Prochlorococcus marinus XMU1405: one gene and its partner. The protein of the gene in region 1 interacts with the protein of each later gene in a pairwise test. Links are inferred from orthologs where the notes say so. Each region holds a gene or a part of one and is shown on either strand. Other genes may lie near its edges. The genes, in order: rlmB and tsaE.

Evidence for each region.
Region 2: the proteins of rlmB (region 1) and tsaE interact in binary tests that used the Escherichia coli proteins (3 or more experiments, as listed by UniProt). The link is inferred for Prochlorococcus marinus XMU1405 from one-to-one orthologs.

What each region holds. Positions count from the first base shown.
Region 1 is NZ_JAAORF010000002.1:148,559-165,749, forward strand. Bases 5,663-8,653 are described here. They hold rlmB (23S rRNA (guanosine(2251)-2'-O)-methyltransferase RlmB), read left to right. Parts: upstream 5,663-6,651; coding sequence 6,652-7,656; downstream 7,657-8,653. Other genes in these bases: carA (glutamine-hydrolyzing carbamoyl-phosphate synthase small subunit), read left to right, coding at 5,663-5,825; HA148_RS04370 (STAS domain-containing protein), read left to right, coding at 5,890-6,252; HA148_RS04375 (ribonuclease III domain-containing protein), read left to right, coding at 6,249-6,647; HA148_RS04385 (DUF1816 domain-containing protein), read left to right, coding at 7,803-8,018; gatA (Asp-tRNA(Asn)/Glu-tRNA(Gln) amidotransferase subunit GatA), read left to right, coding at 8,056-8,653. Outside these bases: HA148_RS04330 (undecaprenyl-diphosphate phosphatase), read left to right, coding at 1-406; HA148_RS04335 (hypothetical protein), read left to right, coding at 460-612; peptide-methionine (S)-S-oxide reductase MsrA, read right to left, coding at 714-1,442; HA148_RS04350 (ABC transporter ATP-binding protein), read right to left, coding at 1,481-3,226; HA148_RS04355 (DUF3288 family protein), read left to right, coding at 3,307-3,603; trpD (anthranilate phosphoribosyltransferase), read left to right, coding at 3,637-4,671; more of carA, read left to right, coding at 4,686-5,662; more of gatA, read left to right, coding at 8,654-9,504; HA148_RS04395 (DNA polymerase III subunit alpha), read left to right, coding at 9,589-13,086; HA148_RS04400 (PAM68 family protein), read right to left, coding at 13,088-13,537; rpsO (30S ribosomal protein S15), read right to left, coding at 13,547-13,816; Holliday junction branch migration protein RuvA, read right to left, coding at 13,850-14,527; HA148_RS04415 (glycine zipper 2TM domain-containing protein), read right to left, coding at 14,528-14,884; HA148_RS04420 (DMT family transporter), read right to left, coding at 14,910-15,800; dnaG (DNA primase), read left to right, coding at 15,893-17,191. UniProt on the Escherichia coli protein: Specifically methylates the ribose of guanosine 2251 in 23S rRNA.
Region 2 is NZ_JAAORF010000003.1:546,357-558,796, forward strand. Bases 3,588-6,302 are described here. They hold tsaE (tRNA (adenosine(37)-N6)-threonylcarbamoyltransferase complex ATPase subunit type 1 TsaE), read left to right. Parts: upstream 3,588-4,583; coding sequence 4,584-5,021; downstream 5,022-6,302. Other genes in these bases: ahcY (adenosylhomocysteinase), read right to left, coding at 3,588-4,532; HA148_RS09085 (carbohydrate kinase family protein), read right to left, coding at 4,979-5,977; HA148_RS09090 (alpha/beta fold hydrolase), read left to right, coding at 6,067-6,302. Also shown: HA148_RS09050 (hypothetical protein), read right to left, coding at 1-143; rod shape-determining protein MreC, read right to left, coding at 143-892; HA148_RS09060 (rod shape-determining protein), read right to left, coding at 898-1,950; HA148_RS09065 (single-stranded DNA-binding protein), read left to right, coding at 2,084-2,455; HA148_RS09070 (DedA family protein), read right to left, coding at 2,452-3,111; more of ahcY, read right to left, coding at 3,114-3,587; more of HA148_RS09090, read left to right, coding at 6,303-6,981; HA148_RS09095 (RpoD/SigA family RNA polymerase sigma factor), read right to left, coding at 6,966-7,967; mgtE (magnesium transporter), read right to left, coding at 8,066-9,472; HA148_RS09600 (CrcB family protein), read right to left, coding at 9,516-9,845; HA148_RS09105 (fluoride efflux transporter FluC), read right to left, coding at 9,842-10,210; HA148_RS09110 (hypothetical protein), read right to left, coding at 10,214-10,543; gyrB (DNA topoisomerase (ATP-hydrolyzing) subunit B), read right to left, coding at 10,540-12,440. UniProt on the Escherichia coli protein: Required for the formation of a threonylcarbamoyl group on adenosine at position 37 (t(6)A37) in tRNAs that read codons beginning with adenine.

The DNA of each region.
Region 1 (17,191 bases):
AGCAGATAGTGCGAAAAGAGGATCTATTAATATTAAAAACCATAATTATTCAGATAGTTTTTTGATAGGTTTATTTCAAGCATTTGCTATTTTTCCTGGTGTTTCAAGATCGGGTGTTACTATATCTACTGCTCTAATATCAGGATGGGAAAGAAGAGATGCTGCGAAATTTTCTTTTCTTTTGGGTATACCAGCTATCTCACTTGCAGCGATTGTTGAGTTTATTTCTTCTTTTAAAGAAATTTATTCATTAGGTTTTCTTCCTTTTTTTGTTGGCCTTGTTACGACATTTTTGTCGTCTTTATTAGCTATAGATTTCTTATTAAAGTATTTTTCTTCAAATGGGTTGAAAATATTCATTATATATAGAGTAATTTTTGGTGTTGTAATTCTTTTGTATTTATAGTTGACTGTAAAAAATTTTTGCAATTGTGGTAAGGTTTAGAAAAATTCTTTCTAATGAATATTTTTATATCTTTCCAACTAGGTGAAGTAGAAGTTTCAAATTTTACTATACTTATTTTAGCTTTTTTTTCTTCTTTTACATTTATTGCTGTAGGTATAAGTTCATATAAACTATACAAATCTCTTATAAATGATGAGGATAAGTAATCGGAACGGCGGGATTTGAACCCACGACCCCCACTACCCCAAAGTGGTGCGCTACCAAACTGCGCTACGCCCCGTCTCTTAACTATAAAGATAAGATTGATTTAAATGTTATTCTTTATAGGATTGTTATCAGATCTCAATACACACTTATCAACTTCCCAATTAAACTTTTCCCATATATGGTCTTTTAATTTATAGTTGCATCCATTAAAAAATCCTAACTTAACTTTTGTAGGAGAAGCAGAACAGTACTGCCTGCTTCCAGCAGATGCAAGATATTGTTGATGGTATTGTTCTGCATAAAAATATGAATCAATCATTTTTATTTCCGTTTCAATTAAGCCAAGATTTTTTGTGTTTAATTCCTTTTGATATTGTTCCTTACTGGCTAATATGATTTTAAAATTATCTTCTTTTGTATAGTATATTGCAGATCTATATTGAGTTCCCATATCATTACCTTGTCTGTTTTTTTGAGTAGGGTCATGACATTCCCAAAACATTTTTAATAAATCACTTATATCTATTTCCCTTTTATCCCATATAACTCTTACAACTTCTGAATGACCAGTTAAGCCGGAACATACTTCATAGTAAGTTGGATTACTTTTTTTGCCACCAGCATAACCTACGGAAGTTGTTATAACTCCAGGAAGTTTCCAAAAACATTTTTCAGCTCCCCAGAAACAACCACATCCAAAAATTATTTCATCTTCATGTATATTAGGATCTTTTTTTATATCTGTTTTTAATACCCTATGTAGTGGATGAGCATTGTTAGCTGAATTTACCCCTTCATTACTCATAATTTTTTTCAGGAATTGAAGCATATTTTAAATTTTTTTATTATAAGAAAAAATATTTACTTTTAGCTCTCAACAATTCTAGTAGCAAGTTCTCTTTCCCATAATTGTTTATATAGTCCTTCCTTATTAATTAAATCTTTATGTGACCCTTCTTGTACTATTTCCCCTTTATCCATTACTAAAACCCTATCACAAGTAGCTGCAACTGAAAGTTGGTGACTGATCATTATGATTGTTTTATTACTTCTATAATTCATTTCATCTATAATTCTTGCTGCAGTTTTATTATCTACACTTGCCAGCGCATCATCAAGAACGACTATAGGAGAATTAACAAGAAGTGCTCTTCCTAACGCAGTTCTTTGCCTTTGTCCACCACTTAATGTAATACCTCTTTCACCAACAATAGTTTTAAACTTTTGAGGAAAACTGTTGATATCATCAATTAAACCAGCTTTTGCGGCACTTTCTTTAACTAAAAGCTTAGAAGCTTTGGGTTCTCCAAAACTTAAGTTTTCTGATATTGTAGATGTAAATAGAAATGCTTCTTGAGGAACTATTGATATATTTTTTCTAAGATAACTTAATTTTAAATCTTTTACATCAATTTCATCTAAAAATAATTGATTGTCAGGAATTTCAATAGTTCTTCCTAGAGACTTTGCCAATGTTGTTTTACCACAACCTACAGGACCGACTATTGCAATAAGTTCTCCAGGATAAATTTTAAAATTGAGACCATTTAATGAGTTAAATTTTGATCCTGGATACTTTATTGTTAAATTTTTTGCTTCTAACAATCCTTTAACCTTTCTTTTTGAGAATTTAGTTTCTGGTCTATCTATAATATTTGGATTGCTCTGAAAGATTTCTTCCACGCGATCCAAACTTACTTGACCGAGTTGAAAAGTATTTAAGGTAAAACCTAATAGAGCTGTAGGGAAGACAAGTCTTTCTACGTAAAGAATTAAAGCTACTAAACCACCTATCGAAATAAATCCACTCTCTAATTGAAAAGTCCCTAGTGATAATAAAATCAATAATGAAATCGATGAAATACCCTGTAACAATGGGAAAAGAGTACTCGCTGTTCTTGCAAGTTTTATCGCTGAATTTCGATAATCATTGTTATACGTGTTAAATTCTTTTAACTCTGCATTCTCTTGCGCATAAATTTTGATGGCGCTTATACCAGAAAGATCTTCTTGTATTAAATCACTAAGTTTTGATAATGATTCTTGTTGTGCTTTTCTTTGATTAACCATCCTGCCACCGAATAGACTTACAATTCCAAGGATTAATGGAAATATCATTAAAGCTGAAATCGTTAATATTTTATTTATAGAAAACATTGAAGGAATAGTGAAGGAATAAGCTAAGACAATGTTGCACAAGCTTAAAACAGTAAAACCTAAGAGTCTTCTTATGTTTTCAACATCGCTTGTAGCTCTACTAATAATGTCGCCACTACCTTTTTTTTGGATCCATTCTGGATCTTGAATAAGTAAATGGTCAAAAAGTTTTTGACGAAGATTTACCTCTACTTTTCTACCTATACCGAAAACAATCTGTCTTGAAAATAATCTTATTAAACCCATACAAGTCGCTAAAAATATTAACCACAATGATTTTGAAATAACAAAATCCGAAGACAACCCATTTTGTAATTGGTCAATTATATTTTTTACTTCTAAGGGTATTAGAACACTTAATATATTAACTATTAAGAGAGCTATAGCCCCATATAAAAATTCTTTTTTGTAAGGTCTTAGGTATTTAGATATAACTTTTATCTTTAAATTTTTCATTTTATTTTGCCAATATGATTAAGATAATGTTTCATTTTTGAATATGTGAGCTAATTTTATAAATGATTCAGTATTTATTTATGGGTAACGAGCAAACTCATCCATTACATGAAACAGACAAGAACATTATAGATTCCCTTATCACAAAAAAAACTCCAGAAGATCTTGACTATATAAATTTAGCTAGATTAATAAATCGTTATACAAATTTCCCGGGAGAAATTGAAATAAAAAATGATATTGAAAAGATTTTAAAATTTTGGAAAATCACTAAAAATGAACTTTTTTCAAAAACAAAAAATATTTGGTCAAAGAGCTTCAGGCCTTCTAACACAAATAAAGATTTGGTAGGCTCAGGTTTTGATACCTCAAATTAAATTTTATCTTAATAATTTTTCTTCAATAAATAAATGTACTCGAATCTATCAAATGCTGAAATCCTAAATAATTTATTAGAGGGAAGGAACCTTGATGATTTAACTTCTAGATCTTTAATGCAGAGATGGCTTAATGGTGAAATTTCAGATGTCGAAACAGGAGCTTTTTTGAGTGCTTTGAGAGCTAAGTGCTCTACGGGTGTCGAACTAAGTTCTATGGCTGAAGAACTTTTAAATGTTTGTAAATTGCCAATAGCAAGACCAAATTTGTACTTGGTAGATACTTGTGGTACTGGAGGGGATGGAGCTAATACATTTAATATTTCAACTGCAGTAGCATTTGTAGCTGCATCATGTGGAGTAAAAATTGCAAAACACGGAAATAAAAGTGCTAGTGGGAAAGTTGGCTCTGCTGATGTTTTGTCGAATCTTGGTTTGAATTTAAATTGTTCTTTAGAAAAAGTAATCAATGCCGTAAGTGAAATTGGAATAACTTTTTTGTTCGCACCTGTTTGGCATAAATCATTAATAAAACTTGCTCCATTAAGAAAGACCCTTGGAATAAGGACTATATTTAATCAGCTTGGCCCATTGGTAAATCCTTTAAGACCCAATGCGCAAGTTTTAGGTGTTGCTTCTGAGGATCTTTTAAAACCTATGGGAAGCGCGCTTTTAAATATGGGTATGAATAGAGCAATAGTAGTACATGGTTCCGGCGGCCTTGATGAAGCTTCTCTTCAAGGAGTAAATAAATTAGTGTTTGTTGAGAATGGTGAATTAAAGTTTTCAGAAATAAATATTACAGATTTCAACCATGAAAATATCGCTAACGATAAGCTAGTTGTTTCTGATCTTCAGTCTAGCGAGGAAATATTAAAGTCTGTTTTGAATGGTTCTGGACAAAAATCTCATATCGACGTTGTTGCCTTGAATGTTGCTTTAGTTCTTTGGGCAGCAGGAATTGAGGATGACTTAAATGAAGGATTTAATAAAGCTTTATTTTCGATTAATAAAGGAGATCCTTGGAAAAAGTTCTTACTCTTAAAAAATTATTTATCCGCAAATTAATTTATTTCAAATTGATGATTAATCCATATAAGAAAAACGCAAAATTAGTTTTAAGTAATGGAACTGTATTTCCTGGATTTTATTTTGGTTTTTCTGGTACAGCTATTGGTGAAGTAGTCTTTAATACAGGTATGACGGGGTATCAAGAAGTTATTACTGATCCAAGTTATTACGGACAGATATTAACATTCACATATCCAGAGATTGGAAATACTGGTATTAATTTTGAAGATTCAGAATCTAATATCAATGTTAAAGGTATAATTGTTAGAAATTTTTCATCTAATGACAGCAATTGGAGATCTAAAAAAAATTTCAACCAATGGTTAGTTGAAAAAAACATAGTTGGTCTTTATGGAATTGATACAAGAGCTCTTGTTAAAATCTTAAGATCTAATGGATCTATGAATGGGGTTATCACCTCTGAAGACAAAACTGTAGAAAGTTGTTTAAAGATAATTAGTGATACGCCGAATATGAAGGGATTAAATTTATCTAAGGTAGTTTCAACTAAGGAACAATATTTATGGAAAAGCCATACAAAAACATTTTTTGATTTAAGAAAAAGATATGATGAATCTTCTAAAAAATTAAAAATAGTAGCAATTGATTTTGGAATTAAAAATTCAATTTTAAATAGACTTGTATCTCATGGTTGTGAAGTCTTGGTGATGCCTTCTCGATCTTCTATGAAAGATGTTCTATCTAAGAAGCCTGATGGTATTTTTTTCTCAAATGGTCCAGGAGACCCTTCTTCTGTTTCTGAAGGAATAGATTTAGCAAAATCACTTATTGAATATGGTGAAATACCTATGTTTGGTATTTGCCTTGGTCATCAAATATTTGGCTTAGCATTAGGAGGTTCAACTTATAAATTGCCTTTTGGACATCGTGGATTAAATCACCCTTGTGGCGAAAATAATAAAATTGAGATAACTAGTCAGAATCATGGCTTTGCTATCGATCCTAATTCTATCTCAAAGGATATAGTAAAAATAACCCACTACAACCTTAACGATAATACTGTGGCTGGACTGGAAGTTTATAATAAGCCAATATTTAGTGTGCAATATCATCCAGAAGCTGGACCTGGCCCACATGATTCAGATTATTTATTTAAAAAATTTGTTTCTCTAATGTTAGAAAGATGTTGACATATTGTTTTCTTTTGATTTGATAATTACATTTGATATATTAATTTATTGGAGGTACTAGATCATAGAAGATTTCCAGAAGCTAACGGTTTCTTTAAGAGGAAACCTTGAAGTTAAAAAAAACATTATTGTTTTTACTTTTAAAGGACAACTTGATGCTTTCTCTGAAAAACAATTTAAGACTTTTGTTGCTGATAACTTAAAAAATGAGCTTCCATTTGTTATTGATCTTACAAAAATAGATTTTTTAGACTCATCGGGACTTGGAGCTCTTGTTCAAACAAGTAAAGAATGCAAAAAGTCGAAACTTGGTTTTTCTGTCGTTGGCAATTCGAGAGTAGCTCAAACAATTAAACTTGTTCGTTTAGGTGATTTTCTTAACTTGAAGTCAAGCCTTGAAGATGCATTAAATTATTTGAAAAATTGAATTATTGGATTCAAAACTTGGTTCCATATGGATCACCAGAGGATATAGGTGTTATTCAACTTGCTTGGCTTGGAGATTCTGTATGGGAGCTTCACCAAAGACTAAAACATGTTCATTTCCCTTTAAAATCTAAAGATCTCCATTTATCTGTAGTAAACGAGGTAAAAGCAAAATCTCAATCAAAATCATTAAGTCAAATTGAACATTTATTAAATTCAAACGAAATAGATCTAATTAGGCGTGCTAGAAATAAAACAAAGAGATATCCAAAATCTTCAGACCCCACCATATACTCTAGAGCAACTGGTTTTGAAACTCTTATTGGCTGGCTATTTTTAAAAGATCCTCAAAGATTATCAACACTTTTTGAATATTTAGAATTAAAAATGAATTGAATCTATGAAAAACTCCTCAAATAAATTCCGTGGAAAAAATAATAAAGAGTACACAAGAAATTCAGATTTTGGTAATTACTCAAAGAATACAAATCGTTCAAAAAAAAATGATAGATTTTTGAACAATTCCCCTAATAATACGAAAGTTGAAAATTTAAAAAAAAATAATGAAAATAATACTTTTTCGTCTTTTAAAAGAAGAAATTTAAGATTTAAATCTAATTCAGAATTTCCTAATAAAAGTTCTGATATGCATCAAAAGTTTAATAATGATAAAAATTTTGATGATTGGATTTGGGGTAAACATTCGGTTTATGAGGCTCTTAGTGGTGATAGAGCAATTAATAGGATTTGGTGTACTTCGGAAATTTTTTCTTCAGACAAATTCTATATTTTGCTTAAGGATCTTAAATCAAAAGGAGTTCTTATTGAAGAAGTTTCTTGGAACAGGCTTTCGCAAATGACATATGGAGCTTCACATCAAGGTATTGCATTGCAGTTAGCGTGCTCTAAAACAATATCCTTAGAGCAATTAATAGATTTTTCTAAACACAATTGTCAAAAGCCTATATTAGTCGCATTAGACGGTATAACTGATCCTCATAATGTTGGTGCGATTATTAGATCAGCAGAAGCATTTGATTGCAAGGGTGTAATTATTCCTCAGAGAAGGTCTGCAGGATTGACTGGAACAGTCGCCAAGGTAGCTGCAGGAGCCTTAGAACACCTTCACATTAGTAGAGTTGTCAACTTAAATAGAGCTCTTGAGGAACTTAAGAAAAATGGTTTTATTGTTGTTGGCTTATCTGGAGATGGTCAATTATCTATCTCAAATTTTCAAGAAAAAGGACCTTTGGTAGTTGTAGTTGGCTCTGAAGACAAAGGTATTTCTTTACTTACTCAGAAAAAATGCGATTTTATATTAAGTATTTCTCTTAAAGGTAAGACTTCAAGTTTAAATGCCTCTGTGGCGGCCGCAATATCATTATTTCACTTGACAGGTAAATAATTTTTATTATTAGAAATCACTTTTTTAAAGATCACTAAAATGTTGTTGTTTCAATACATTAATATGATTAATAAAAATTTATTGAATTTTCACTACAAAATTGTATAGAATTTAACAAGAATTGATGGTCAAACAGGCCAAAAAAATTGATTAGAAATTTTGGAAACAAACTTGGTTTAGCCTGGTGGGCTAAAATTGAGACAGATGAACCTAGTAATACCTACTGGTTCGGCCCATTTATTACTAAACGTAGTTTAAAAGAAAATATGTCTTCTTTTATTAAAGATCTTTCTGATGAAGGGTCCAAAAATATTAAACACAGTCTAGTACGTTGCAAAAAAGAAGAACCTTTAACTGTTTGATAACATTGATTTTATGATTTTAAGAAATGAATAAGATATGAATTTTAATTCTTTAAGAAATGAAATTACCAGTAATAACGTTTCTGTTAAGGAATTTGTTAGTGATATCTTTGCAAAAATCGATCAAAAAGATCCTGAAATTAATTCATATATTTGTATTACAAAAGATAATGCTATTGAGCAAGCAGAGAATATTGATAAATTAATTCAAAATAAAGAAAAACTGCCTCCTCTCGCGGGGATCCCAATAGCAATAAAGGATAATATTTGCACCAAAGGAGTTGCAACAACTTGTGCAAGTAAAATGCTCAAAAGCTTTGTTGCGCCTTATGAATCCACCGCTTCGAGCAAATTATGGTCTTCAGGGGGAATTTGTTTAGGAAAAACAAATTTAGATGAATTTGCAATGGGGAGTTCAACCGAAACTTCTGTATTTGGTGTTACTTCAAATCCTTGGGATACTAATAGAGTTCCCGGAGGAAGTTCTGGAGGTAGTGCAGCCTCTGTAGCTGCTGGATTATGTGCAGCCGCTATAGGTTCTGATACTGGAGGATCAATAAGACAACCAGCTTCTTTTTGTGGCGTCGTAGGTCTTAAACCTACTTATGGCAGAGTTAGTAGATGGGGGCTTGTAGCATTTGCTAGCTCTCTTGATCAAATTGGCCCAATTACAAATACTGTCTCAGATGCTGCTGAAATTCTTTATTCAATATCTGGTAAAGATCCCTTAGATTCAACATGTCTTGATAAGCCAGTCCCAAATTATTTGACTGACTTAAATAAATCTATAAAGGGTTTAAAAATTGGAATCATTAAAGAATGTTTTAATCACCCAGGACTTAATCCAGAAGTTAAGGAATCTGTTATTTCTGGAGTTGATAGATTCCAAGCTTTAGGGGCTGAAATTAGTGAAGTTGAATGTCCTAGATTTAATGATGGAATTGCGACATATTATGTTATTGCACCATCTGAAGCCTCCGCAAATTTAGCTAGATATGATGGAGTTAAATATGGCTACAGATCGAATGAAGGTACAAATCTTATAGATATGACTTCAAAAAGTAGAGCTGAAGGTTTTGGAGATGAGGTACAAAGAAGAATTTTGATAGGTACTTATGCATTGTCAGCTGGATACAGTGATGCGTATTACAAGAAGGCACAAAAAGTTAGGACACTTATAAGAAAAGATTTTGATAATGCTTTTAAGAAAGTAGATGTTTTATTAACTCCAACTTGCCCAACCACAGCTTTTTTGAAGGGAGATTTTGTAAATGATCCACTCTCAATGTATTTGTCTGACTTATTAACTGTTCCTGCTAATTTAGCAGGCCTCCCAGCAATTAGTATTCCTTGTGGTTTTGATACTAGAGGATTACCTATTGGAATGCAATTAATAGGCAATGTATTAGAAGAAGATAGAATATTGAATGCCGCAAATATCTTTGAAATTGATGCTCAGGTAATTAAGAACAGACCTTTATTTTAAATTTGTATTAATAATTAATTTGTAATCACAAAGTATAGATCTTTTAGAAATTTTCTCTATCTTATATATATAAATTATTCGAATATGGCTTTCGTTCCTCTTCATAATCATAGTGACTACAGCTTGCTTGATGGTGCCAGTCAAATTTCAAAAATTGTAGATAGAGCTTGTGATCTTGGAATGGAATCGATAGCTCTTACTGATCATGGAGTTATGTATGGTGTTCTTGATTTGGTCAAGAAGTGTAAAGAGAAAGGTATAAAACCAATTATTGGTAATGAAATGTATGTGATTAATGGTTCTATTGATGATCCTCAACCAAAAAAAGAAAAAAGATATCATTTGGTGGTGTTAGCAAAAAATTATAATGGATATAAGAATTTAGTGAAGTTAACAACAATTAGTCACCTAAATGGGATGAGAGGTCGAGGCATTTTTTCTAGACCATGTATTGATAAATCTCTTTTAAGCAAATATAGTGATGGTTTGATAGTTTCTACAGCTTGTCTTGGTGGAGAGATACCTCAGGCTATCTTAAAAGGTAGATTAGACGTAGCAGAGGATATAGCACTTTGGTATAAAAAATTATTTGCAGATGACTTCTATTTAGAAATACAAGATCACGGTTCTATTGAGGATAGAATTGTTAACGTTGAATTAATAAAAATTGGGAAGAAGCATCAAATAAAGGTAATCGCAACCAACGATGCCCACTATTTATCAAGCATGGATGTTGAAGCACATGATGCTTTGCTTTGTGTATTAACAGGAAAACTAATAAGTGATGAAAAAAGATTGAGATATACCGGTACAGAATATATTAAAAGTGAAAGTGAAATGCTTGAACTTTTTAAAGATCATATTGATGATGAATCAATTATTGAGGCAGTTAACAATACAGTAGAAATTTCTCAGAAAGTTGAAGAATTTGATTTGTTTGGTAATTATAGAATGCCAAAATTCCCTCTTAACGAAGATACAGATTCATTTTCTTTCCTTACACAATTATCTAATAAAGGCCTTTTAAATAGACTTAAAAAAAATGATCTTACAGAAGTTGATGAGAACTATAAAAAAAGACTATCTTCCGAATTAAAAATTATTAAAGATATGGGCTTCCCAGATTATTTTTTGGTTGTTTGGGACTACATCAAATTTGCTAGAGATAATTCTATCCCTGTAGGACCAGGTAGAGGATCTGCAGCAGGCTCATTAGTAGCCTATGCTCTTCAAATTACAAATATAGATCCTGTTGAGCATGGATTGTTGTTTGAAAGATTTTTAAATCCAGCAAGAAAGTCAATGCCAGATATTGACACCGACTTTTGTATTGATAGGAGAAATGAAGTTATTGATTATGTTACTAATCGTTATGGAGAGGAGAAAGTTGCGCAAATAATTACTTTCAATAAGATGACCTCTAAGGCAGTTTTAAAAGATGTTGCAAGAGTTTTAGATATACCTTATGGAGAAGCGGACAAATTGGCTAAGTTAATACCGGTTGTAAGAGGAAAACCTTATAAATTAAATGAAATGATTGACAAGAATTCACCTAGCCAAGAGTTTAGAGAAAAATATATTAATGATAATAGGGTGAAAAAATGGGTTGATTTGGCTTTGAGAATTGAAGGAACTAATAAAACATATGGAGTTCATGCTGCTGGAGTTGTTATCGCATCAGATCCTCTTGACGAACTTGTACCTCTTCAAAGAAATAATGAAGGGCAAATAATAACCCAATATTCTATGGACGATATCGAATCACTTGGATTATTGAAAATGGATTTCTTGGGTCTTAAGAATCTGACAATGATTGAAAAGACAGTTTCTCTTATTAATCAATCTACTGGAAGGAAAATAAACATTGATGAGTTACCACAAAATGATGGTAAAACCTTTGAGCTTATCGGGAGAGGAGATCTTGAAGGTATTTTTCAACTTGAATCCTCCGGAATGAAACAGGTCGTTAAGGATTTCAAACCTAACTCTCTAGAGGATATTTCGTCCATACTTGCTCTTTATAGACCTGGTCCTCTTGATGCAGGCCTAATACCTAAATTTATAAATCGAAAAAATGGGAATGAAAAGATTGATTTCCCTCATCCTTTTATTAAGTCAATTCTCACTGAAACTTATGGAATTATGGTTTATCAAGAACAAATCATGAAAATTGCTCAAGACCTAGCCGGTTATTCTCTTGGTGATGCTGATTTACTTCGAAGAGCGATGGGGAAAAAGAAAGTTTCTGAAATGGTAAAGCATAGGAATATTTTTGTAGATGGCTCTATGAAGAAAGGTGTAAATGAAAAATTAGCAAATGATCTTTTTGATCAAATGGTTTTATTTGCAGAATATTGTTTTAACAAAAGCCATTCAACTGCTTATGGTGCTGTAACTTATCAAACTGCATTTTTGAAAGCTCATTTTCCTGTTGCATATATGGCAGCCCTTTTAAGCGTTAATTCTGGCTCTAGCGACAAGATGCAAAGATATATTTCTAATTGTTATTCCATGGGAATAGAAGTTATTTCGCCGAGCATTAATTTTTCTGGGGTTGATTTCACTATTAAGAATAATCAGATTTTATTCGGGTTGTCGGCAATTAAGAATTTAGGGGATTCTGCAATAAGAAATATAATTGAAAACCGAAATAGTTTTGGAACCTTTAAGTCATTATCGGATCTGTGCGACCGTTTGCCTTCTAATATTCTTAATAAAAGAAGTCTTGAATCTCTTATTCATTGTGGAGCACTAGACGAGTTTTCAAATGATAATAATAGAGCTCAGTTATTGTCAGATCTTGATCATGTTATTGAGTGGGCCTCTTCAAGAAATCGTGATAGATTGTCTGGCCAAGGAAATCTATTTGACTCTAAAGAAGAATTTTCTAATGTTGCTTTTTCAGATTCACAATTAGCTAAGGTTGATGATTATTCACTTATTGAGAAATTAAAGTTAGAAAAACAGCTATTAGGCTTTTATTTATCTGATCATCCTCTAAAGCATTTAACTAAGCCAGCAAAACTCGTATCACCTATAAGCATTTCTCAGTTAGAAGAAACAAAAGATAGAACCAAAGTCTCTTTAGTTGGAATGATTCCTGATTTAAAGCAAATTACAACGAGAAAGGGAGATAGGATGGCTATAGTTCAGCTAGAAGATCTTTCTGGGAGTTGCGAAGCAATTGTTTTTCCAAAAACCTATGTCAGATTATCAGAATATCTTTTGACTGATACTAGATTATTAGTATGGGGAACAATTGATAAAAAAAGTGATAAGACTCAGTTAATTATTGATGATTGCAGAGAAATAGATAATCTTAAATTGCTTATTATTAATCTTGAAAGTTCTCAAGCATCAGATGTAAGAGTACAAAATACTTTGAGAGACTGTTTAATTAAATTTAAACCAGATAAAGGTAGATGTGGAATTAAGATTCCTGTTTTGGCTGCAGTAAGAAATAAAAATAGTGTTACATACGTTAAATTTGGAGATCAGTTCTGTATAGGAGATATACAAGGAGCATGCAAATTTTTAGAAGATAAATCATTCCAAGTTAAATTAAAATCTTTAGTTTCTTAGATTAACTTTTATCCTCAAAATTTTGAGTTGCAGGTTTGAAGGCTGCTTTAGCTCGTTGTATGTTCATTGGAATATTTTCAATACCAAAAAATGATCCAGGCTCTTTATCCCAACTAGCCGATAATATTCCAAAACTCAATCCTGCTAGACCTAGCAAGAAAAAAAGTGCTGAAATTGCAATTGTTGACGAAGGAGGTATTTCAGCAATATTCCTTGTAACTATAATGTAGCTAACAACAAAAACCGACATTCCAAGTATTGTCGGTATTCCTGCTGTAAAAAAAATTCTCCTTGCCATTCTATCCGCAACATATTTGGGTATCCCACTTGATGATCGTTTTTGCGTTGTTAAAGTATTAGAGGTTTTTTCTAAATTAGCAAACGCTGTTTGCTCAGAATAAACTTTTTTCTTTTTATTACTTGTCTTTTTTTTAGATTGCTTTTTTTTCATTAATTGAAATCATCCTCTGATTCCAATTTTCTTAACTAGCTCTTGATATTTCTGAACGTTTTTGTCTTTTATGTAAGATAGTAATCTTTTCCTTTTGCCAATCATTTTTAATAATCCTTGCCTTGAAGCAAAATCATGAATGTTTCCTTGGAGGTGGTCACTTAATTTCGATATTCTTTTGGAAAGCATTGCTACTTGAACTTCAACTGAACCTGTATCTGTTGGATGTACTTGATGAGTTTCAATCAGCTTTTGTTTTTCAGCTGTATCTAATGACATAAAATTTTATTTTCTTTATAATATAATACTACTTCATCTAACAAAATTACTACTATCCTTATCTAGATAATTCATAGCTAATTTCAATAAATTTTCAAATGATAAATTATTTTCTTTTTTAGCAAGTAAATTTATTTCTTTAATAATAATTGGCAAAATAGTCTTTATTTCTTTATTTTTATAATTTAATGATTGAAGGGTTAACTGAAGGTCCTCTATCATTTTATTAATTTCTGGATCCTTAATCTCAAATTCATCTTTGCCTTTTTCTTCTTCAAATTGTATTTCACTTTTAAATTTATTTTTTAATTCTAAAATTAACCGATCACTCATTTTTTGTCCTATACCAGGTACGGAACATATTAACTTTTTGTTTTGTGTTTTTATTGCATTGATAACTTCACTAATAGAAAATTTATTTAATATTCCTATACCAATTTGAGATCCAACACCTCGAATACTTAAAATTTCAATAAAGAAATTCTTTTGATCTTTTGATGTAAACCCAAATAATAAATCTGAATCCTCTTTCTTAATATGTTTTATCCAGAGAGTAATATTTTTATTAGATATCTGATTTGTTTTTAATATGAGAAAAAATGATTCTAGTATTTGTATTTCGTAACCTAATCCTTGGCAGTTTATTAGGACAAAAAATTTTTGATTAGTTTGCCATAATTCAATTAATTCTCCATTTATCCAACTAATCAATTAACCACCATCCACTTGACATCCAATTAGTGCTCCAGCAGTACCGCCAGCCGGAACGGCCCAAAATCTATCTTTCCCTCTAGTGGATGATAGTGCTATTCCAGCACCAAGAATACCACCAATAACAGAACCTTCACGACAGTCATTTTCTTCTATTTTTTCAGCTTTGCTTTCACCTCCACAAGGTATTACAACGTCTACTTCATAACTTTTTACATAGCCTGGGTTTGATTTAGTCCCAGGAATGTACTCCTCTCTATATTCAGTTCTTGTACAAGTTACTGACTTTGGGGTTGTTGCTTTGACTTGAACTATAGGAGAAAAACAAAATAATAAAGCTAAATAGAAAAATTTCACCGTTTTTTTTTATTCTTTCAATATTCTATGTCCTTTTGAGTATTTTGGAAGTAGATATAATAGTTCCTAATAAAACTAGAGAGGCACCTAATAAAAAATTTATATTTATTATTTCACTAAAAAACATAATCCCCCAAATCGACCCGAATAAAACTTGCAAATAGTTAATTGTTGAAGCTTCTGAAGCAGGTAATTTTTTTAAACCTATAGTTAGGAACGTCTGACCTAATTGAGTAAAAAAGCCAATTCCAATTATCCAAAATAATTCATTCCAATTTGGTGTAACCCAGTTGAGTAATACTATTGGTAATAAGGTTATAAAAGAAACAAGTGGGAAATATTCAATAATTACATAAACATCTTCAGTTAATGAAAGTTTCTTAACTGTAACGTAAGCTAATGCTGTGAAGATTGCTCCAAGAAATGCTATCGAAATCGAAATATTCTCAATTTCAACGTTTATATTTGATAATTGACTTGGATTTAATATTACAAATATTCCTAGCCAACCAATAATTAAAGCTAGAATTATATTACGAGTTATTTTTTCGTTTATAAATATGCCTGCAAAAATAGATATAAAAATAGGATATGTGTACTGAATGACAGTTGATATGCTCAGTGGCATCTTTCTTATCGCATAAAAAATACAAACCAAAGCAAAAGTTCCTAAAACACCTCTTAAGATAAGTAAAGGTTTATTTTTGCCCCAAGGATTTATATTTTTTAGATTAATTATGAATAATGTAATAATTAAGCTTAATAATGATCTGAATAAAACTAATTCATAAATAGGTATCCTTTTATCAATATTTTTTACGCATAAAGTCATTAAACTAAAGAAGAATGAGGCTAATACCAAATTAAACTTATTCAATGAACTAAATTTTTTTTCTAATTCTGCGATATTTATCATTTAAAAAATAGTTTTTTTATGAAATTAAGTAGATTCTTATTTGATTTTGACCTATAACAAATAAATCTTCATTTATTTTTGAAAAAGTCTCAATGGTTCATTCTATACACCCAAGAACTATTCAAGAGGTGAAGGAAAAGGCAGATATTGTTGACGTTATATCTGAACATATTGTCCTTAAGAAAAAAGGTAAGGAATTTGTTGGGATTTGTCCTTTTCATGATGATACTAAGCCATCTATGACAGTATCACCAAATAAACAATTCTATTACTGTTTTTCTTGTGGTGCAGGAGGAAATTCTATTAAATTTTTAATGGAATTTACTCGTGCAAATTTTTCAGATGTTGTACTTTCTCTCGCTAAAAAAAATAATATAAATGTTGAAAATCTTGAGGGTCCCCAAGTAGAAGCCTATAAAAAACAACTATCTAGAAAGGAAGAACTTTATAAAATATTAAGAGTCACTAAAAATTGGTTTAAGTCTCAATTAAATAATTCTCTTGGTTTTGAAGCCATGAAATATTTAACATCTAAGAGAAACTTGAGTAACAAGATTATTGATAACTTTGAATTAGGTTTTGCCCCAAATTCATGGAATGATTTATTTAATTATCTTTCCAAGGTAGAAAAATTCCCCATTAATTTAATATTAGCCTCAGGTCTTGCAATTTCTAAAGATAATTCTGACAAGATTTACGATCGTTTTAGAAATAGATTAATTGTTCCAATACATGATATGCAGGGAAGAGTAGTTGCCTTTGGAGGAAGATCTCTTGATGGTCAGGAACCCAAATATCTTAATTCTCCTGAATCAGAGATATTTGAAAAGGGAAAAATGTTGTTTGCCTTCGAAAAAGCTTCTAGTGATATTAGAAAAAGAGATAAAGCTATTATTGTTGAAGGCTACTTTGATGTTATTTCTCTTCATTCAAAGGGTATAACTAATTCTGTGGCTTCTCTCGGTACCGCATTAAATAAGTATCAAATTTCTCAACTATGTAGATGTACAGATAATAAAAATATAATTTTAAATTTTGATTCTGATAATGCAGGAATTTTAGCTACAAAAAGAGTAATTAAAGAAGTTGAGACTCTATCCCTTCATGATCAAATTAATCTTAAGATACTTCAACTAAGTCATTATAAAGATCCTGACGAATATTTGAATAGCCATACACCTGAAGATTATTTTAATTTAATTGATAATTCATCCTTTTGGATTGATTGGGAGATTGATCAGATCTTTAAAGATCAAGATTTAACTAAGTCTGAAATTTTCCAAAGTGTTATTTCTTCATTGGTAAAATTGTTGAGTAAATTGCCTCAATCATCAACCAGAACTCATTATTTACAAAAAGTTTCCGAACAATTAAGTAAGGGACAAGCTAGG
Region 2 (12,440 bases), on another replicon or contig:
AGCATTGACCAAGGCAATAACCAAAATAACGGCCAATATGGCTGAACGCCTAAAAATCCAAGCCAATTAGGGTGCCACAAAAAAATAATTGGGATAAAAATAAAGCTTATTATCGATAAATTTTTTGTAAAAAATTTCTTCATTAAATTTTTACTTTTAAAATTTGCACCCAATCAATTAAATGAGGATTTGCCAAAAGTGAAATCTTTGCCGTTTTTCTTGATCGAGATATGTCATCTATAGATTGGACAATCCCAATAGGAATATTTGGAGGTAATAAAGAACTAGCAGGAGAAGATGATACAAAATCTCCTATTTGAATATCAGCATCTTTCGAATACAGTATAAGGCTAGGATGATCATCTCCTGAACCAACTAGTAGCCCATTAATTTGACTTCTATCTATCCATACACCTAATTTACTTTCTGGAGAAGTTAATAATGTTACCGAAGAAGTAAAAAAAGACGTATTATTTACTCTTCCTAATAATCCACCTGGGCCAGTAACAGTACTACCAATTTCCACTCCATCTTTTGAACCTTTGTTTAAAATTATTTGTCTCCACCAACCTCCTGTTTTTCTGGAAATCACTGCTGCTGAAATATTGTCTTTATTGGATGATTGTTGAAGAGATAAAATTTCCCGCAATCTTATATTATCCTTTTTAAAAAGATTCAATTTTATTGTAGATTCTTGATCAATGCTCTTTAGAATTATTTCTTTTTGAAATTGACCAGGCCAAAAAGGCTTGGAAATAAAGTAAAAAAAATCTTTATATAAAGATCCTTTGGAAATCCTTACGAAAGCTAAAAATAAAAAAATTCCAAAGAATATCCAAATTTTCTTTTTATGCCACCAACGACTAGAAGAAATTCGTCGGATATCTAACATAATTATTAATCTCTTATCGCGTTCCTTATAAAGTCTGGAGTATCAACAACTCTTTTAAGTTTTTTAAAATCATCTAAAACCTCCCCACATCCATTAACTACACAAAGCAATGGATTTTCTGCTACATGAGTAAAAATTCCCGTTTCATCGCTCAATAAATCATTAATGCCTCTAACTAAAGCTCCACCTCCAGCAAGCATAATCCCCCTATCAACAATATCTGCAGCAAGTTCAGGAGGAGTTCGCTCTAAAGTTCTTTTTACAGCTTCAATTATTTTGCTTAGAGTTTCAGCCATAGCTTCTCTAATTTCTCCTGAGGTCAACGTTACTGACCTAGGTAGACCAGATAAAAGATGTAAACCCCTCACCTCTAAAGTAGTTTTATCAAATTCATCATCAGGAAATGCAGAACCAATCTTTATCTTAATATCTTCTGCAGTTCTCTCTCCAACAACTAAATTATGAACTTTTTTAAGATATAAGGCAATTGATTCATTTATTTCATCACCAGCTATTCGAACAGATTCACTTAAAACAGTTCCACCCAAGCTTAATACTGCTACCTCGGTAGTACCACCACCAATATCAACAATCATAGTTCCAATTGGCTCAGTTACTGGTAATGATGCACCTATTGCTGCTGCCACAGGTTCATCTATTAAGTGGACTTCTCTAGCTCCTGCTAATCCAGCTTCTCTTACTGCTCTTCGCTCGACACTGGTCACTCCACTTGGAATACCAATAACTATTCTTGGAGCAACTATCCCCTTTCCTTCATTACATTTTTGAATAAATGTTTTTATCATTTGCTCCGCAGCATCAAAATCTGCAATAACACCATCTCTAAGCGGTCTTACGGCTCTAATATTGCCAGGTGTTCTTCCAAGCATTAACTTTGCTTCTTTACCAACAGCCAATGGAATCCCTTCCTCTAAATCCATAGCTACTACAGAAGGTTCTTGTAAAACAACACCTTTACCTGATACGTGTATTAGGGTGTTGGCCGTCCCTAAATCTATGCCAATGTCTCTAGAAAATTTAAATCTGTTAAAAATCACAATAGGAATTCTTTTTTATAAATAATATATCTATTTTTTGTTAAGCTTTCACAATTCTCTCGTTTAGTTATGAATAGCACGCAAAACTTTGAGCAGAACCTAAAAATATGAGTAGTATAAAAATAAAAAAATTATGGAAATTAATACTATTAATCTGGTTGGCAGAGCCGGTAGAGAACCCGATGTCAGATATTTTGAATCTGGAAGTATCGTAGCTAATTTCACTCTTGCAGTGAACAGAAGAAGTAGAGATGAGGAGCCTGACTGGTTTAATTTAGAAATATGGGGCAAGCAAGCACAAATAGCGGCAGATTACGTTAAAAAAGGATCTTTAATTGGAATTACAGGAAGCTTTAAAATTGATAGTTGGAAAGATAAAAATACTGGAGAGGATAGATATAAACCAGTTGTTAGAGTTGATAGATTAAACTTATTAAGCTCCCGAAAAGAGTCAGATAATAACCAATATTCTAATAGTAGTAACTCTAGTGAAATCCCATTTTAAGCTCTATTTTTTTTTAAAAATCTAATAAGTATTCTTATAAAAAAAGAAAAGAAAATTAAAATTAAAATAGGCTTTACAACATATTTGATTTGATCTAAGTAAGTTTCAATGATTAAATAATTTTCACCAAATAAAAAACCTGCATAAGTAAGAAGTGCTACCCATAACAAGCTCCCAAATGTAGTCCAAATCAAAAATTTTCTTAATGGCATAAGTTCTACGCCTGCGGGAACTGAAATTAAAGTTCTTATACCTGGTACTAATCGGCCCCAAAAAACTAAAGAAACACCGTATTTATCAAACCACCTTTTACTTTTACTTAAATCATTAGAAGAAATACCAAGATATTTTCCTTTTTTATCTAGAAAATTTGAAAGTCTTTTTTCATTTACTAATCTTCCTAAGTAATACCAAGGCAATGATCCTAAAATTGTTCCAAGTAATCCCCAAAAAACTAAAATATAGAAATTTAATTTTTGTTGATAAACGAAAAATCCTCCTAATGGCATGATTATTTCCGAAGGAATTGGAGGTATTATATTTTCTAAAAACATAGCCAAACAAATAGTAAGGTATGCAATTGTGGAATTCTTTTCAACAGCCAAACTAATATAGTCCGGAATTGAATTAAGAAAATTCACAAAAATTAAAGTCAACCTTAGTATCTATAAAGCTCTGGTTTATAAGGTCCTTCAACAGAGACATTAATATAATCAGCTTGTTCCTTAGTTAATTTTGTTAATTTTGCACCAATTTTATCAAGATGTAATCTAGCTACCATCTCATCCAAATGTTTTGGTAAAACATAAACCTCTTTTGCATATTTTTCAGACTTATTGAAAAGTTCAATTTGAGCTAATACTTGATTAGTAAAAGAGTTACTCATAACAAAACTTGGATGTCCAGTTGCACAACCTAAGTTAACTAATCTTCCCTCGGCTAAAAGAATTATTTTATTGCCACTCGGTAAAGTTATGTGATCAACCTGCGGCTTAATATTTTCCCATGGATAATCTTTCAATGAAGCCACATCAATTTCATTATCGAAATGCCCAATATTGCAGACTATGGCCTCATCTTTCATCTTGACAAGATTTTCATTTGTTATTACCTGATAATTCCCAGTTGCTGTAACAAATATATCTATATCTTCCACAACATCGTCTAATGTAACAACGCTAAAACCTTCCATTGCCGCTTGAAGAGCACAAATTGGATCAACTTCAGCAACTTTTACAATTGCACCAAGTCCTCTTAGAGACTGTGCTGAACCTTTACCTACATCTCCAAAACCCATTACTAAAGCAACTTTCCCAGCAATCATCACATCAGTAGCACGCTTTATGCTGTCAACTAGAGATTCTCGGCAGCCATATAAATTATCAAATTTGCTCTTAGTTACTGAATCATTAACGTTGATAGCAGGGAAAGGTAAAGCATTTTGTTTTTGAAGTTGATAAAGTCTTGCAACTCCTGTTGTAGTTTCTTCAGTAACACCAACAATATTACCCTTAATTCTAGAATAGAAGTCACTATCGGTTTCCAACTTAGACTTAATAGAATTGAATAAAGCAATTTCTTCTTCATTACTGGGATTATTTAAAACTGATAAATCTTTTTCTGCTTTACTTCCGAGTATCAATAAGCCAGTTGCATCTCCCCCATCATCAAGGATCATATTTGGAGAGTCTGAACCCCAATCGAGTATATAGTGGGTATATTGCCAATATTCATCAAGAGTCTCACCTTTTTTTGCGTAAACAGAAATTCCTTGATCTGCTATTGCTGCAGCCGCATGATCTTGAGTTGAAAAAATATTACATGAAGCCCATTTCACTTCTGCACCAAGAGCAACAAGAGTTTCTATTAATACTGCTGTCTGAATAGTCATATGAAGACTTCCAGCTATTTTTGCACCTTTAAGTGGCTTTTCAGATTGATATTTATCTCTAAGTGCCATTAATCCAGGCATTTCAGTTTCTGCAATTTTAATTTCTTTACGACCAAAATCTGATAAGGCAATATCAGCAATTACGTAATTTGGTGTGGAGGTTTTAACTGAGTTTGCAATAACCATATCTAGTAAATACTTTTTCTATTAAACTATAAATGATTTTTATGCAATTTTGTGTTTGTTGAAAATTTAAAAGAAACTTTAAATTTAGGGAAAAAACTCTCACAAAAATTAAATCCCCAATCAATAGTTTTATTAAAGGGTCCAATAGGGGCTGGGAAAACTTCATTTGTACAAGGAATTGCAAGAGGCTTATCAATATCTGAGGACATTACAAGCCCTACATTTGCTTTATCGCATCACTATAACTCCGGAAAAATTCCACTAATACACCTAGATTTATACAGATTAAAAAATTTTTCTTCAGCAAAAGAAGTTTTTATTTCAGAAGAAGAAGAGGCAATACAAAGACAAGCAATTTTAGTTATTGAATGGCCAGAATTAATAGAACCAGTTATTGATAATTTCTGGAAAATAGAAATTAGTTACGCAAAAAATTATGGAAGACATTACGAAATAAGAGATCCCAAAAATTTATTAACCTTCTCATAATATGGCTGTTGCTCGATAGCGCCTTCACCAAGACAAGTTAATAATCCACAAACACTTGCGAACTTGATGCAATCTTCTATCTCTAGTTCATTGGAAGGATAGCCTGAAGAAATTAATTTTGAAATTAAGCCAGCTAGAAAAGCATCGCCTGCGCCAGTTGTATCAACAATTTTTTGTGAAGTAGGAGTATCAGTACTTCCCTGCAATCCATTGACATACCATCTAACGGGATTTTTCCCATCAGTTATTATTACATCTGGTTTATTAGATAATTGTTGAGAAATTAGCAAGGGATTTTCATTTTCAAAAAACAAAGTTGCTTCTTCCTTAGCAAGTTTTAAAACATTTGCATGATTTAAAAATTTCTTGATTAAATCAACTCTCGCGGCTTTACTAGTTTCTGATGAAAGACTTGAATGATCCCAAAACACCTCTCTCCAATTCAAATCAATAACTATTTTGACATCAAATTTTTTAGCCTGTTCAAGAAGGAAAAAAATAGTCTCTGCTGATATTGAAGATGATAATAATATCGTTCCTGTAACCAAATATTTTGTTTCTAGAAAAGATTTCTCCAAATTTAGAATTTCTTGTTGGATTAATTTCTTGCTTAGAATTTCGTCTGCAAAGCATGAATGAGAACGTTTCTCAAAGCCTGAAAAAAAACGATCTCCAAATTGATCTCTATCGACATTAACCACGCGAGTAGATGAATCATTATCTATTTGCAAGAAATCTAAATTAACGTCCAATTCATTAAATTGCATAATCAATTTTTTTCCATAATCATCACTTCCCAAACTTCCTATAAATATCGAATCTATTTTTAATTTTCTTAATGCACAAGCAACATTAGCCGGCGCACCACCCAAAAAATCTGTAAATCCTTGATTTGACTTATTTCTGATTCTGTCAATTAAAGCCTCTCCAACACATATGACCTTTTTCTTTTTCATAAAATGAACGCATTTTCTTACCTAAGAATAATTTATTAAAAACGAATAATTTTTTTTTGAATTAAAGTTTAATTAAAAGCGTATTCATAGTGTCTTTAAATAAATCCGAAACTTGGAAGTGGAAGAATTGGGAAATTTCTTGGTCTTTATCAAAAGAATCTGCTTCTGAAAAAAATATTAAAATATTATTAGTTCACGGATTTGGGGCATCAAAAAACCACTGGAGACATAATCAAGATTTTCTCGGTAAATTTTCTAACTGCTACGCAATAGACTTATTAGGATTTGGGCAAAGCAGTCAGCCTAGTGCTTTATTAAATTACGAACCTGATAGAGAAAACTCAATTAAATATTCATTTGACTTATGGGGTGATCAAATATCAACATTTTGTACAGAGGTAATAAAATCTCCTGTTTACTTGGTAGGGAATTCAATTGGTGGTGTTATTGCATTGAAAGCTGCTGAAATCCTCAAAGATAATTGTAAAGGTGTCATTTTGATTGATTGTGCACAAAGAACTATGGATGATAAACGCTTGAAAAAAAATGATATTTTGATGAATTTACTTAGGCCCTTATTAAAAACGTTGGTAAGACAAAGAATAATTAGTAATACTCTATTTAATAGAGCTGCCAATCCAAAAGTTATAAAGAAAATACTTGAACAAGCTTACCCTTCAGGAAAAAATATAGATGAAGAACTAATAGAAATTTTATATAAACCGTCTAAGAGGAAAAACTCTAAGGAGGCATTTCGTGGCTTTATTAACTTATTTGATGACTATCTTGCTACAGATCTATTTGATAAGATCGGTACCCCAATTCAATTAATTTGGGGAGAAAAAGATCCTTGGGAATCATTAAATGAAGCAATAGAATGGAAAAAAAAATTCAATAATATTAAGAGATTAGATATAGTTAAAGGTGCTGGACATTGTCCTCACGATGAAGAACCTGAAGAAACGAATAAGTTAATATGTGACTTTCTTCAGGAAACAAAATAAGCTTCAACGTTATCACTAAGTCTTCTCAAACCTCTTAATCCATCTCGCTCTAGATTTCTCACTCGATCCCTACTTATTCCTAATACCCTCCCGATACCTGTAAGAGACATTGGCTCATCACCATCCATACCGTATCTCATTCTTAATACTCTACATTGCAGATCTGGTAATTGATGCAAAAGAGAATGGAGATCGCCCCTCATACAATCCATCTCTATTTGTTCATCAGGCAAATCCTCTCCGCCTGCAAGTAAATCTAATAAAACAGTATCTTCACCATCGCCAACTTTTGTTTCTAAACTCACTGGCTGTCCAGCTTTGCACATCAAATCTTTAACATCTTCTTCGGGAAGCTCTACGTATTTTGCAAGTTCACTTACTGTTGGGGTTCTAGACATTTCTTGACTTAACTCTCTTTGACCTTTTTTTAATTTGTTCAACATTTCAGTTATGTGAATTGGTAGCCTTATTGCCCTACTTTTTTCAGCTATTGCTCTAGTAATACCTTGTCTAATCCACCAATATGCATAAGTTGAAAATTTATAGCCTCTAGCAGGGTCAAACTTTTCAACTCCTCTAACTAATCCTATTGTTCCCTCTTGAATTAAATCTAATAATTCCATGTTTCTTTTAGTATATTTTTTTGCAACACTTACTACCAACCTTAAATTAGCTGCAACCATTCTCTCTTTAGCCCTCTGTCCAGCTCTTTGTCTTTTTTTTATAATTGAAGTAGATAAACTTAATTTATTTGATAATTCCTCAATACTTGGCTTATCGCCTGTTAATTCAATAATTTCTAATTCTGCTCTCTCAACTTGCATATATTCTTGGACCTGCCTGCCAAGAGTAATTTCTTGCTCGTGGGATAAAAGCGGAACTCTACCTATGTCCCTTAAATAAGATCTTACAAGATCAACATCATTACTAGCTTTTAAACTTGATATTGACGCCAATTTATTTTCACTCAAAGTTTCAGAAGACATGAAAGATTTTTATTGTTTTGTAAACAATACCATTAAGAAATGTAAAGTTAAACAAAAAAATCCACAAATTTACAAAAATGAGAATAAATACCTAGTGTTTATATTAAAGAAAAGCTTAACAACCATTTTGCTGTACTTAGATAAATAAATACTCCTGCAATATCCGTGACAGTTGTTATAAAAGGAGATGACATTAAAGCAGGGTCCAATCTCATTCTGTCAAACAACAAAGGAAGAATAGCTCCCGTTGTTGCAGCTAAGGTAGTTATGGATATTAAACTTATTCCTACCGCAGAGGCTATTAAAGGACCTTCGCCTTGCCACCATGCGAAAGGAAATACTACCAGCATCATCAAAACTCCTAAAAGCGCCCCAGTTATTGCTTCCTTAACTACTGCCTTAATAGCACCAAGAGATTTCAATTTTTGAGTACTTAAACCTCTAATAACAACTGTTGAGCTTTGAGCGCCAACATTCCCCCCAGTTCCTATGAGCAACGGAATAAATGCAGCCAACAAAACTATTTCTTTTAATATTTGATCATTCATCGCTATCACTCTCGTTGTCAAACCATTCGCCAAAACCAGAATTAACAACCACAGAATTCTTCTTCGAGTTATCGTAAATAAACTACTTTGAAAATAATCATCTTCATCTCCAGATTGAACTGCCCCAGCGGCATAAATATCTCTTGTTGCTTCTTGCTCTATAACATCAATTAAATCATCTACAGTAACTATCCCGACAAGTCTTTTTTCTTTATCAACTACTGGGAGAGCTAAAAAATCATATCTTTGTATTGCTCTAGCGACCTCTTCTTGATTTGTATTCGTGGAAATATTAACTACATCTTTTGTCATAACATCTCCAATTGGCTTAGAAGGATCAGCAGTTACGAGGTCTCTCAAAGAAAGAATACCCGTTAAATGTCTTTCTTTATCAGTTACGTATAAACTATAAATTGTTTCTGTAAATGGAGCTCTTTTTCTGACTAGAGAAAGAGCCTCAGATGCTGTTTGCATCTCTTTAAGATCTATGAATTCAGTTGTCATTAATCGGCCTGCAGTTTCAGGTTCATATCCAAGTAATTCAGCTGTAACTTTCCTTTCACCAGGACTAAGAGCAGACAAAAATTTTCGTACAACTTTTGCAGGTAATTCGTCAAAGAGTTGAACTCTATCATCGGGAGACATTTTCTCAACGATTTCTAAAACTTCTCCTGAACGTAGTCTGTCTAATAATGTTTGTTGAACTATTGGATCTAAATATTCGTACACCTCAATTGCCTCATTTTTCTTTAACAACCGAAATGCTAATGCCTGCAATATTAAAGGAAGGCTTCCAATAGCATCTGCAATATCAACAGGTTGTGAAGGTTCTAAAAGTAACTTTGCTTCATCATAATTTCCTGCAACAAGCAATTCTTCAAGTTGAATAATAATATTTTCTCTAATACTTAAGTCAGAAGATAAGGATGTAACCGCTTCAAGATTATTTTCATTCATAAATATAATCCCTTGTCAAAGTAACAACACCATTATAAGAAATTTAAGTAATTTTTCTACTTATCCAAAACCCAAAATACATTGTAAATAGATTTATGATAATAATTGAATTAAAAGAAATTATAAATTTTATCCAATCTCCTTGATTAAATATTTTGTACAAAAAATATATAAATCCACTAAAAGATGTAAAGGACGAAAAGAAACCGTTTAACATAATTTTTTCTCTCGAGTAACTTAATCTTTTTGCAATGACAAAACCAAAAAAAAATGATCCAAAGATTGAAACAACTAAACTATTATTTATAAATGCCCTTAAAAATGTACCAATATAACAGGCAAAAAGAATACCACTAAAACTTTTTATTTTCATTTAATAATATGCATTAAATAATAACCCAAATAAAAACATACAAATGAGATTAATAATACTTCTAGATAGTGAAAAAATAAACGGATAAATTTTCTCTTTTGTAATAAAAGAAATAGTTGATATATAAAAGCAGAAAATGTACTAAAACATCCTAAAAAACTGGTATAAAATAAAAATAAAATTTTATTATTGATAAAATTTAATGCTACTAGAATTCCCAATAAAAAGGATGAAATGAAATTAACTATTGAAGTATTTTGAATATTAAATCCTGTATTAATTTTTAAATTATTTTGTATCAACATCCTTAGTATTAATCCAAAAGCACTCCCAAATAAAACAATAATTGTTGAGGAAATATCCAAAATTTACATTTTTATCCAGCCTTTTGTAATCTTATTAGGATCATCTAATAATTTATTAGAAGCCAACTCTACCCTAACCCAAATTTCACTTTCGCTAACTTTCCAATTACGTAAAACTGATAAAGTTGTACCAATATCAATAATTAATAATTCTCTAGAATTAATTTCAGGGAAAGAATAAAGAGAAGTATTAGAAGTCAATATAATTTCGTTTATATTACTGAAAAACTTATTTTGATCTAATGTTTTCTGAATCCCACCAGCAGGTAAAGTTATTGGAGCAATTAGTGCGAAAATAATTAAGCAGAAATTCTTGAGAAAATTATTAATCATATATCTAAAGTTGCCATATCTAATTTACTACTGTGAGTTTCAATAAATTCTCTTCTAGGTGCAACTTTATCTCCCATTAATATGTTAAAAATTCTGTCAGCTTCAAGTGCATCTTCAATTTCAACTCTTTTCATCATCCTAGTTTCGGGATTCATAGTTGTATCCCATAATTGTTTTGGCATCATCTCACCTAATCCCTTGAATCTCTGGATATTGTAATTTGCATTTTCTCCAAAACCTAAAACAGTATCCTTTAATTGATTCTCGTTATAACAATACTTATGATTTTTACCTCTCTCTACTTTATAAAGAGGAGGACAAGCTATATATATATAACCTTTTTCGACAAGCTCTCTTTGATATCTATAGAAAAATGTTAATAATAAAGTTCTAATATGAGCTCCATCAACATCAGCATCAGTCATAATTACTACTCTGTGATATCTTAAGGAACTAACATCAAACTCTTCACCTTTAATTCCTAATCCTAAAGCTGTTATTAATGATTGAATTTCTGTATTTTTGTAAATTTTAGTATCATCAGTTTTTTCGATATTCAGAATCTTACCCCTAAGAGGCAAAATAGCCTGAAAATTTCGATCTCTGCCTTGTTTTGCTGAGCCTCCAGCAGAATCGCCCTCAACAATATATATTTCTGATTCTGAGGGATCTCTAGAACTGCAATCAGCTAATTTTCCTGGCAAGGTTGAACTTTCAAGAACACTTTTTCTTCTGACTAATTCTCTAGCCCTTCTTGCAGCTTCTGCTGCATTAAAAGATTGAATTGCTTTTTCAAGAATCAAGTCCAAAATTCCAGGATTGAATTCCATAAATTTTGTAAGAGCTTCGCCAATAAGAGAATCAACAATTCCTCTTACTTCGGTATTACCTAATTTAGTTTTTGTTTGTCCTTCAAATTCTGGATCAGGAACTTTAACTGATAAAACCACAGTTAACCCCTCTCTAATATTTTCGCCAGCTAAATTTTTTTCAATATCTTTTCTTTTACCCCTCTTTTTAGCCAAATTATTAAAAGTTCTAGTTAAAACTGTCTTTAATCCTTCAATATGGGTACCCCCATCAATAGTTCTGATATTATTCGCAAATCCTAAAATATTATCTGAAAATACATCTGAACACCATTGTAAAGCTGCTTCTACATAAACGTTTTCTTTCTGTGAATCAACATAAATTATCTCAGGATGAATTGACTCCTTTTCTGAATTCATATATTGAACATATTCTTTGATTCCTCCTTGATATAAGTAAATTTCTTCTTTGAACGAACCATCTGAAAATTGATTTCTCTCATCTCTAAATACAATTTTTACACCACCATTTAGATAAGCTAATTCTCTTAATCTGGACGAAAGAAGAGCATATTCAAACTCGATTCCTCCAGAAAAAATCGTTTTATCGGGTTTAAAACAAATTGTGGTCCCTTTTTTAAAAGGTTTTGAAGACTGCTTTTTAGTTTGCAATTCACCCTTTGATGCACCTTTTTCAAATCTTTGATTAAACTCACTCCCTTCCCTATAAACAGTTACATTAACCCATTCACTTAAAGCATTAACTACAGATATTCCTACTCCATGTAAACCACCGGAAACTTTATAGCCACCACTTCCGAATTTTCCTCCTGCGTGAAGAACAGTCAGCACAGTTTCTAAGGCACTTTTCCCTGTTCTTGGATGAATATCTGTTGGGATACCTCTTCCATTATCAGCAATTGAAGCTGATCCGTCTGCTCTAAGAACTACTTCAATATGATCACAATGTCCTGCAAGTGCTTCATCAACCGAGTTATCAACAACTTCATATACCAAATGATGCAAACCTTTAGGACCTGTAGACCCTATATACATACCTGGGCGTTTACGAACTGGTTCTAAACCTT